Regions from separate parts of the Pragia fontium genome, predicted to be linked through region 2. Evidence: predicted binding sites of a transcription regulator. Region 2 holds the regulator's gene; the other holds the start of a gene.
The links. The regulator CRP, encoded in region 2, controls carbon source genes, mostly activating them, when cyclic AMP is high. The targets are predictions, from matches to a motif close to ATGTGANNNNNNTCACAT.
Positions count from the first base shown of each region.

Region 1: EL341_RS10155 (CidA/LrgA family protein) is a predicted target of CRP. The motif match lies at 1,453-1,470, and genes of this name have one in related genera.

Region 1 covers NZ_LR134531.1:2,354,763-2,358,956, forward strand. The annotation lists gene EL341_RS10145 (APC family permease) at 1-866, opposite strand, end outside; gene EL341_RS10150 (hypothetical protein) at 856-1,068, opposite strand; gene EL341_RS10155 (CidA/LrgA family protein) at 1,523-1,924, shown strand; gene EL341_RS10160 (CidB/LrgB family autolysis modulator) at 1,924-2,607, shown strand; gene EL341_RS10165 (NAD-dependent malic enzyme) at 2,959-4,194, shown strand, end outside.
Region 2 covers NZ_LR134531.1:281,850-286,043, forward strand. The annotation lists gene EL341_RS01090 (YccS/YhfK family putative transporter) at 1-1,375, opposite strand, end outside; gene crp (cAMP-activated global transcriptional regulator CRP) at 1,447-2,079, opposite strand; gene EL341_RS01100 (phosphoribulokinase) at 2,380-3,249, opposite strand; gene EL341_RS01105 (YheU family protein) at 3,341-3,592, opposite strand; gene EL341_RS01110 (hydrolase) at 3,589-4,194, opposite strand, start outside.

The DNA.
Region 1 (4,194 bases), 2.0 Mb from region 2:
AACTGAAACATCTTGCCGCCAACGTACAACGCAATCTCTGGCGTCGCATTATCCGGATCGTTCAATATGGTTAAATCCGGAAAGTAGAGTTGGATAAAATACGACACCGCGACAAAGATAATCCCGCCGTACAGCGCCGTTAAAAAGATGGCTCGCGGAATCACTTTCTTCGGATCTTCCGTTTCCTCTGACAGGGTACTTACCGCATCAAAACCAAGAAACGAGAAACACAACACGGTCGCACCGGCAATGATTGGCACCAAATGGGCTTCATTAGAGAAAAACGGGCGAGTCATCTCAACCTGCCGCTCGGCCTCTCCTAAATGTAAACCTTGCCAGACCAGGTAAACGAAAGCCACCAAAATAGCGATCTGGAAAAATACCAGTACCATATTCAGGTTAGCAACCCAGTTGACACTCCGCAGGTTAATCACCGTCATCACAAAGACAAACGCCACCACCCAAATCCATGACGCCACGTCAGGGAACAGCGCCGACAGGTAAATTTTAGCCAGTAGCGTGTTAATCATGGGTAGAAACATATAGTCCATCAGAGATAGCCAGCCCACCATAAACCCGACGTACGGATTTATCGCTTTTTGCGAATAGGTATAAGCCGAGCCAGCCTCTGGAAACTGGCGCACCAGTTTGCCATAGCTCAGGGCAGTAAACAGTACCGCCACCAAAGCCAAAATATAGGCGCTGGGTACGTGACCTTCTGTCTTACCTGAAACAATAACAAACGAGTCAAATACGGTCATTGGCGTTAAATAAGCCAGACCAATAATCACGATTTGCCACAATTTCAGTGAACGTTTAAGTTGAACGCGATTGGATACGGATGCAGCAGAAGAACTAATAGACATGACCGTGTTCCCCCGTACTCTCAACTTGTTGACGCGATACAACATAAAGTAGAGAGGCCGCAGGGGAACAACACGATAAGCGGCTGGAAATAAGGGGTATATAGCATCGACTGGCAGAGTTTAAGGCTTGTGGTGCGCCATAGTCGCTGCGGCGGTATTGATTACCGACGCAGAGAGGTGGTTTCAGGATGGAATCTTTCATTTTTATTCCTTATTCAATAGGTTACCGATTTTAAGCGGTATACGTGAATATTTATTAACCTCGGAATAAGCCCTATAAATCTGCAACTGACAGATTTATAACCATTTTTCTCTGGCCGAATATAAAAAAATAACCGACGCCATATTACGTCGGTTATTCAGCTTTGAATGCATTCTGCACCACAAGTATCCCCTTGCCAAGCGTGTGTAAAAAATAATTTTCATCTATTAAAAAATTATTTAAAAAGCTATTATTAAACAATAAGTAAGGATTATTAAAAATATTGAAACATTCTCTTATTATAGCTGTATTAAACTGGTTCACAGGCTAATTGATTGCACAGGCTACAGAAAAGATTTGAAACGATATTTCATTGCCTTTATTGTGTGATCAGTAGCACAATTCTAAAAAATAATTGTATGATAAATTAAATTTCAGCGCAGAGGACTATTTTATGCTGCCGTTCTTGAGGCTTTGTTGGCAATACCTACGAGCCTTTATTCTCATCTACCTTTGTCTACTGGCGGGTAACGCCATTGCTGCCATTCTTCCGCTAAAAATTCCCGGTAGCATCATCGGTATGTTGGTTCTGTTTGCTTTGCTCTGTTCTCAGTTGCTTCCCGTTGCATGGATAAAACCCGGCTGCTATCTATTTATTCGCCATATGGCGCTGCTGTTTGTTCCTATCAGCGTAGGAATCATGAAATATTACCAATCGCTGGTTAACCAGTTTGGACCGCTGGCGATCTCCTGTTTGGTGAGTAGTTTGGTGACGATGCTGATTGTCGGCTACTCATCCCATTACATTCACGGTATTAAAAGACTAAAACCGGACAGTGATAAGGAGCCCTTATAATGTGGTGGGCCATTCCCCTAACGCTGATCGTGTTCTATTCGGCACGCCATCTGGCCATCAAATTTAAAAAGCCGTTGCTGAATCCGCTGTTGATCTCGCTGTTTATCATTATTCCTCTGCTGTTGCTGACCCATACCAGCTATGACAGCTATTTTGAAGGCAGTGAACTGCTTAACTCATTGCTACAGCCCGCGGTTGTGGCACTAGCCTTGCCGCTGTATGAGCAACTACACCAAATTCGAGCGCGCTGGAAATCCATTATTACCATTTGTTTTATTGGTAGTCTGGCAGCCATGATAAGCGGCACCGCTCTGGCGCTGTTGATGGGGGCCTCACCGGAATTGGCAGCATCGATATTACCGAAATCCGTCACCACGCCGATTGCCATGGCGACGGCGGAGTCTATTCACGGGGTACCGGCCATTAGCGCGATCTGTGTGATGTTTGTCGGGGTGTTTGGTGCGGTATTTGGCTATCCCATTCTGAATATGCTGAAAATCACCACTCCAGCCGCCAGAGGCTTATCTATCGGTTCCACCGCTCACGCACTAGGAACCGCACGCTGTGTCGAAGAAGATTATCAGGAAGGGGCTTACAGTTCACTGGCGTTGGTCATTTGTGGCATTATCACTTCACTGACCGCGCCGTTTGTCTTTCCGGTGCTGGTACAGATGTTTAGTTAGCGCAGATCATCCGCTGGTCATGCATTAATCCAATCCTGACCAGCGGAGAATACCGCGGAATAGCCCCGCGCCTTCTTTGATAAAATAAATTCCCCCAGAAATATCCAGTTTATGTCACTATTTGCATTTCCTTACAGGAGAGAGCAAGCAAAAAGAAATTTTTCAGGTAAGCTATACAGCCAAGTTCCGTAGCCGTCAGCCAATAATAATGTCGCTTAGATCTCAATATTCAACAAAATAGCCATATATTAATAACATTGACTGTACATTTGTATTGAGTTTCCTAGAATTGGCGAGCTATTTACGGGATGCCCCAATTGTCCATTACACCTGATCTAAAGAGCCAATTTCATGGAACTGGAACACGAGAGTAAACGTCCGCTTTATATTCCTTATGCGGGTCCTGCCCTGCTTGAAACCCCATTACTGAACAAAGGCAGCGCCTTCACCGAAGAAGAACGTGCAGCCTTTAACCTGCAAGGCCTGTTACCGGAAGCTATTGAGACGATAGAAGAACAAGCTGAACGCGCCTATCGACAGTTTCAGGGGTTTAAAACCAATATCGATAAACATATTTATCTGCGTAATATTCAGGACACTAACGAAACCCTGTTTTACCGCCTGATTGAAAATCACATGAGCGAAATGATGCCGGTGATTTATACCCCAACCGTTGGGGAAGCCTGCGAACACTTCTCCGATATCTATCGCCGCCACCGTGGTCTGTTCATCTCCTATCCAAATAAAGACAATATTGATGACATGCTGCAAAACGCCACCAAACAAAACGTAAAAGTGATTGTGGTCACCGATGGCGAACGTATTCTTGGTCTTGGCGACCAAGGTATCGGTGGTATGGGTATTCCTATTGGAAAATTGTCGCTGTACTGCGCCTGTGGCGGCATCAGCCCAGCCTACACCCTACCGGTAGTGCTGGATGTAGGTACCAATAACCAACAATGTCTGAACGATCCGCTGTATATGGGCTGGCGTCACCCGCGTATCACTGGTGATGAATATTTTGAATTCGTTGAAGCCTTTATCAATGCGGTAAAACGTCGTTGGCCAAATGTGCTGTTGCAGTTTGAAGACTTCGCCCAGAAAACCGCGACGCCACTGCTCAACCGCTATCGCAATGAGCTGTGCTGCTTTAACGATGATATTCAAGGCACCGCCGCCGTAACGCTCGGTAGCCTGATTGCCGCTAGCCGTGCCGCTAACAGCCAGTTAAAAGATCAGACCGTGGTTTTCCTCGGTGCAGGTTCTGCTGGTTGCGGTATTGCCGAACAAATCATCGCCCAAATGATCAGCGAAGGCCTGAGCGAAAGTGAAGCCAGAGAGCGCGTCTTTATGGTGGATCGCTTTGGTCTGTTAACCGATCAAATGCCAACGCTGCTCGATTTCCAGGCTAAGCTGGTGCAAAAGCATGAGTCTCTGAACAACTGGCATACGGAAAATGAAGCTATCTCGCTGCTGGATGTCGTTCGCAACGCTAAACCAACCGTGATGATTGGCGTTTCTGGTCAGTCCGGTTTATTTACCGAAGAAATCGTCCGCGAAATGCACCGTCATTGCGCGCGTCCAATT
Region 2 (4,194 bases):
CAATGCCGTAATTTTTGCGCACAATCAGATAGGACACCAGAGTAAGCAACAGCATCAGCAATAACATGTAATTTTGCGGGTAATGCAAATGAAGAATGACTGCGCCCACGATAATGCCGAACATGGTTCCCAAGGCACGGTGCTGAATTCTGATGCGGGTTGCGTTATAACCATTCTGGCTGACTAACATGATTGTCAGAAGGATCCAATAAGGTTTGGGTAAGCTAAGTACGCTACCGATAGCGGTTCCTGCTGCTAACGTTAGCCCGAGGCGTGCAGCGTTTCGTAAAGCAATCGATTTGATTGAGCAGTAATTCTTTAATGCTCGCCAGAAAGGTAAACGGTTTTGGGCAGGCATTAAACTGCGGTTATATAGCGGTAGCTGGCTGCTCAGCAGATAGGCAATGCGACTAAAGTGATAATAACAGAAGGCGCCAACCGGATTATCAGGATGTTGGTTGGCAATTTTTTCCAGTGCGGATAACTCATGATCCATATTGAAGGGACTGGGGCGACGATGGTAAAGAATATCATCGGCTAAAATCCGTAAGCGATGACTGATAATTTTAGCATTATGGCGAATAACTGCTTCAGCATGGCTTTGTTCAACCAGTTTTTGCACCTCATCTGGTTGGTGCAGGCTGACCGTAATATGCTCCTGTAAATCCAGAGCGACCTGAAAAGCTCTCATCAAACGTTGATGGCGTGGGTGCTTCAGGTCGGTAATCATATATATTTGCTGATAGACCAGCGAGATACTGTCCATGGCCTGCTGTTGGCGTTGTAATAATGGTGGCAGAGCGGTTTCTGGGTCGGTGTGTTGAGTGAGGAGGCTATATTTTTCTTCAAAATAATCAGCTAATTGGCGATACAGTAAACTGAGTGACTCGCGCATTGGCTGCTCTTGCCAGAGCCTGAACCAGACATAGGTGAAAAGGCCGTACCAGATGGTGCCGATCATAAACAACATGGGGGCATACCAGATTGGTAGGACATCAACCATGCTGAGGGTAAATATCCCTGCCACCAGCGCAGCAGGCATTAAGCGCCCATGTAACGGGCTGATTTCTGCGGTCACGCCAAACAGCAGAGCCAGTATCAACATGCAAACGCCTAGCGGTATCGACCAGATAAGAAATTGTTGCAGTAAAAGGCTGCTGAGAACAAACAGTGCTCCGCCAATGGCCAGTCGTTTAAAGAAGCGTTTATGGGGGGTATCTAAGCCGCCGATATTACAGCAGGCCGGTACCAGAGAGAGTAGAAAACCGGTGCGTAAATCGTTTAATAGCCAGAAGAGGGCAATAGGTAGACAGAGAACCAGCGTTTGGCGCAGAGCGTAATTAATTTCTGGATGATAGATTACTCGTCGCCACATAGGTTTTCCGGGAAAGAAAAACGGGCATGCTGTCCATGAAGTCCAAGCATACCCGTCGATTTGTGTGTTACTTAACGAGTCCCGTAAACAACAATGGTTTTACCGTGTGCAGAGATCAGGTTTTGATCTTCTAACATTTTTAAGATACGGCCTACCGTTTCACGGGAACAACCAACAATTTGTCCAATTTCCTGACGGGTGATTTTAATTTGCATCCCATCCGGATGGGTCATCGCATCAGGCTGTTTGGCTAAATTCAACAGCGTTTGTGCAATACGACCCGTTACATCAAGGAAAGCCAAACTGCCCACTTTCTCTGACGTTACCTGTAAACGACTGGCCATTTGGGCTGACAAACGCATTAAAATATCTGGGTTAACTTGAATCAGTTGACGAAACTTCTTATAGGAAATTTCAGCAACTTCACATGCTGTTTTCGCCCTAACCCAAGCCGTACGCTCTTGACCTTCTTCAAAAAGGCCAAGCTCACCAATAAAGTCCCCTTGATTCAGATAAGAGAGAATCATCTCCTTACCTTCTTCATCCTTAATCAGAACGGCTACGGACCCTTTCACAATGTAATAAAGCGTTTCTGCTTTTTCACCTTGATGAATCAGTGTGCTCTTAGATGGATATTTATGAATATGACAATGAGATAAGAACCATTCGAGAGTAGGGTCTGTTTGCGGTTTGCCGAGAACCATTTGTTGTTATCCTCTTTGTAGTCACTGCCAAAAACAGCAAAGCGAGAAGCTTGCCGGAAACCTTACCCGCCCCGGAGCATATAATTTGCTTAGTGAGCGCTATTATAGCCGATGTAGAAAATAATATAGAGGTGTTTGTCTATTTGTCCTACATCTGGCTGAACACAACCTGTTTTACCTAATAGTACCTGACACTTATGGTTTTAACACAGGTTGAGCGAAGAGTCTCGTGTTGTCTTATTAAAATGAGGGTTAAGCTGCGTAATCACTGGTTGTTTGCTCATTTTACCCACGATATTTTTACTCTAATATCCGGCCTTCTAATAATTGCTGGATTAACGGAGTAATAATCAATTCCATGGCCAGCCCAAACTTGCCGCCGGGGATCACCAGCGTATTGGTTTGGGAGATAAATGAACCCTGCAACATCGCCAGCAAGTAAGGGAAATCGATACCGGTTAATCCCCTAAAATGGATCACCACCAAGCTTTCATCCATGGTTGGAATACTCTTAGCCGAAAAGGGATCGGATGTATCAACGGTGGGGACTCGCTGAAAGTTAATATGGGTGCGGGAAAATTGAGGGGTAATATAGTTGATGTAGTCATCCATTGAACGTACAACGGAGTCGAGAACGGCCTCACGGGAATGTTCCCGTTCACCGGTGTCGCGAATCAGTTTTTGTATCCATTCCAAATTGACGATAGGAACAACTCCAACCAGCAGATCAACGTGCTGTGCGACATTTTGCTTAGCGGTGACAATACCGCCATGCAGTCCTTCATAAAATAGCAGGTCGGTTTCTTCTGGCAGTGCCTGCCAAGGGGTAAAGCTGCCCGGTAATTGGTTATAGGGCATCGCTTCATCGTAGGTATGTAAATATTTTCGGGTATGGCCAGTACCGGTCTTACCATATTCGATAAAGCTGTTTTCCAATTGGGAAAAGTCGTTGGCTTCCGGGCCAAAATAGCTAATATGGCGTCCTTGCTCTCTGGCTTTGCGGATTTCTGCATCCATTTCCGGGCGGGTATATCGATGATAAGCATCGCCGTCGATGCGGGCGGCATTGAGCTGTAGCTGCTGGAAAATTTTCCGGAAAGCCAAACTGGTAGTGGTGGTACCGGCACCGCTAGAGCCGGTAACCGCAATAATCGGATGCTTTGCTGACATTGGCCTGATTCCTTATTTTCATTGTTATTTTTTAATGGTTATTGGGTAGAGCATAGTTCAGCGCCGGGAAGGTATTAGCAAAAATTTCGGGCTAATTAAAATCCGGATAAGGCTGTTCTTCAGCACCATCGCTGAACTGGTCTTTTAACATGATATTGATAGTTTCATGCAGTTCTGACCAGATCAATACTAACTTTCCGCTTTTTAGCTGACGTTTAATATCATCCACTTTTTGTTGTAAGGTCTTCTCCTGCTCCCCATAGTCGGTCCCTTCACGCAGAACAAATGATTCGATAATACTTTCTAAGGTTTCTGGCGGCAGTTCTTGCCACGGGATGATCATGCTGTTTTCTCCAGATAAGGGGTCAGCCATTCAGGGATGCGTTGTTCCAACCACATTTTTGGTTTTTTCCAGGTTCCACTGACGAATCCAACGTGTCCGCCATGTTCCGTTAGCTGGTATTCAATATTTTCCGGCAGCTGGCTGAGATCGGGGATCACCTCCGGCGCCATAAATGGGTCGTCTTTGGCGTGAATAATCAGCAGTGGGATTTGGATGGCAGGCAACATGGGTAAGGCACTGCACTGATGGTAATAGTCATCGGCATTTTTGAAGCCATGCAGTGGGGCGGTCAAGGTGTTATCAAATTCACGAATGGAATGGATATTTTTTAGTGAAAAATTGGGTAAGGGCATGATGTCAGGATAGCGATCCAACTTACGCTGAGTACTGTGTTTTAACTCATTGAGTAGATAACGGTTATAAACTCGGGACAGTCCCTGTTCCAAACGGTAGGAGCAAGGCCCGAGCATCAATGGGGCTGAGACAATCACCGCCGCTTGCAATAGCGTATTTTCTCCGGCTTCAGCCAGATAGCATCCCAGCATATTGCCGCCAAGCGAGTAACCTACTGCCGCGGTAGGGGCGGGACCTAAAGTTTGGTG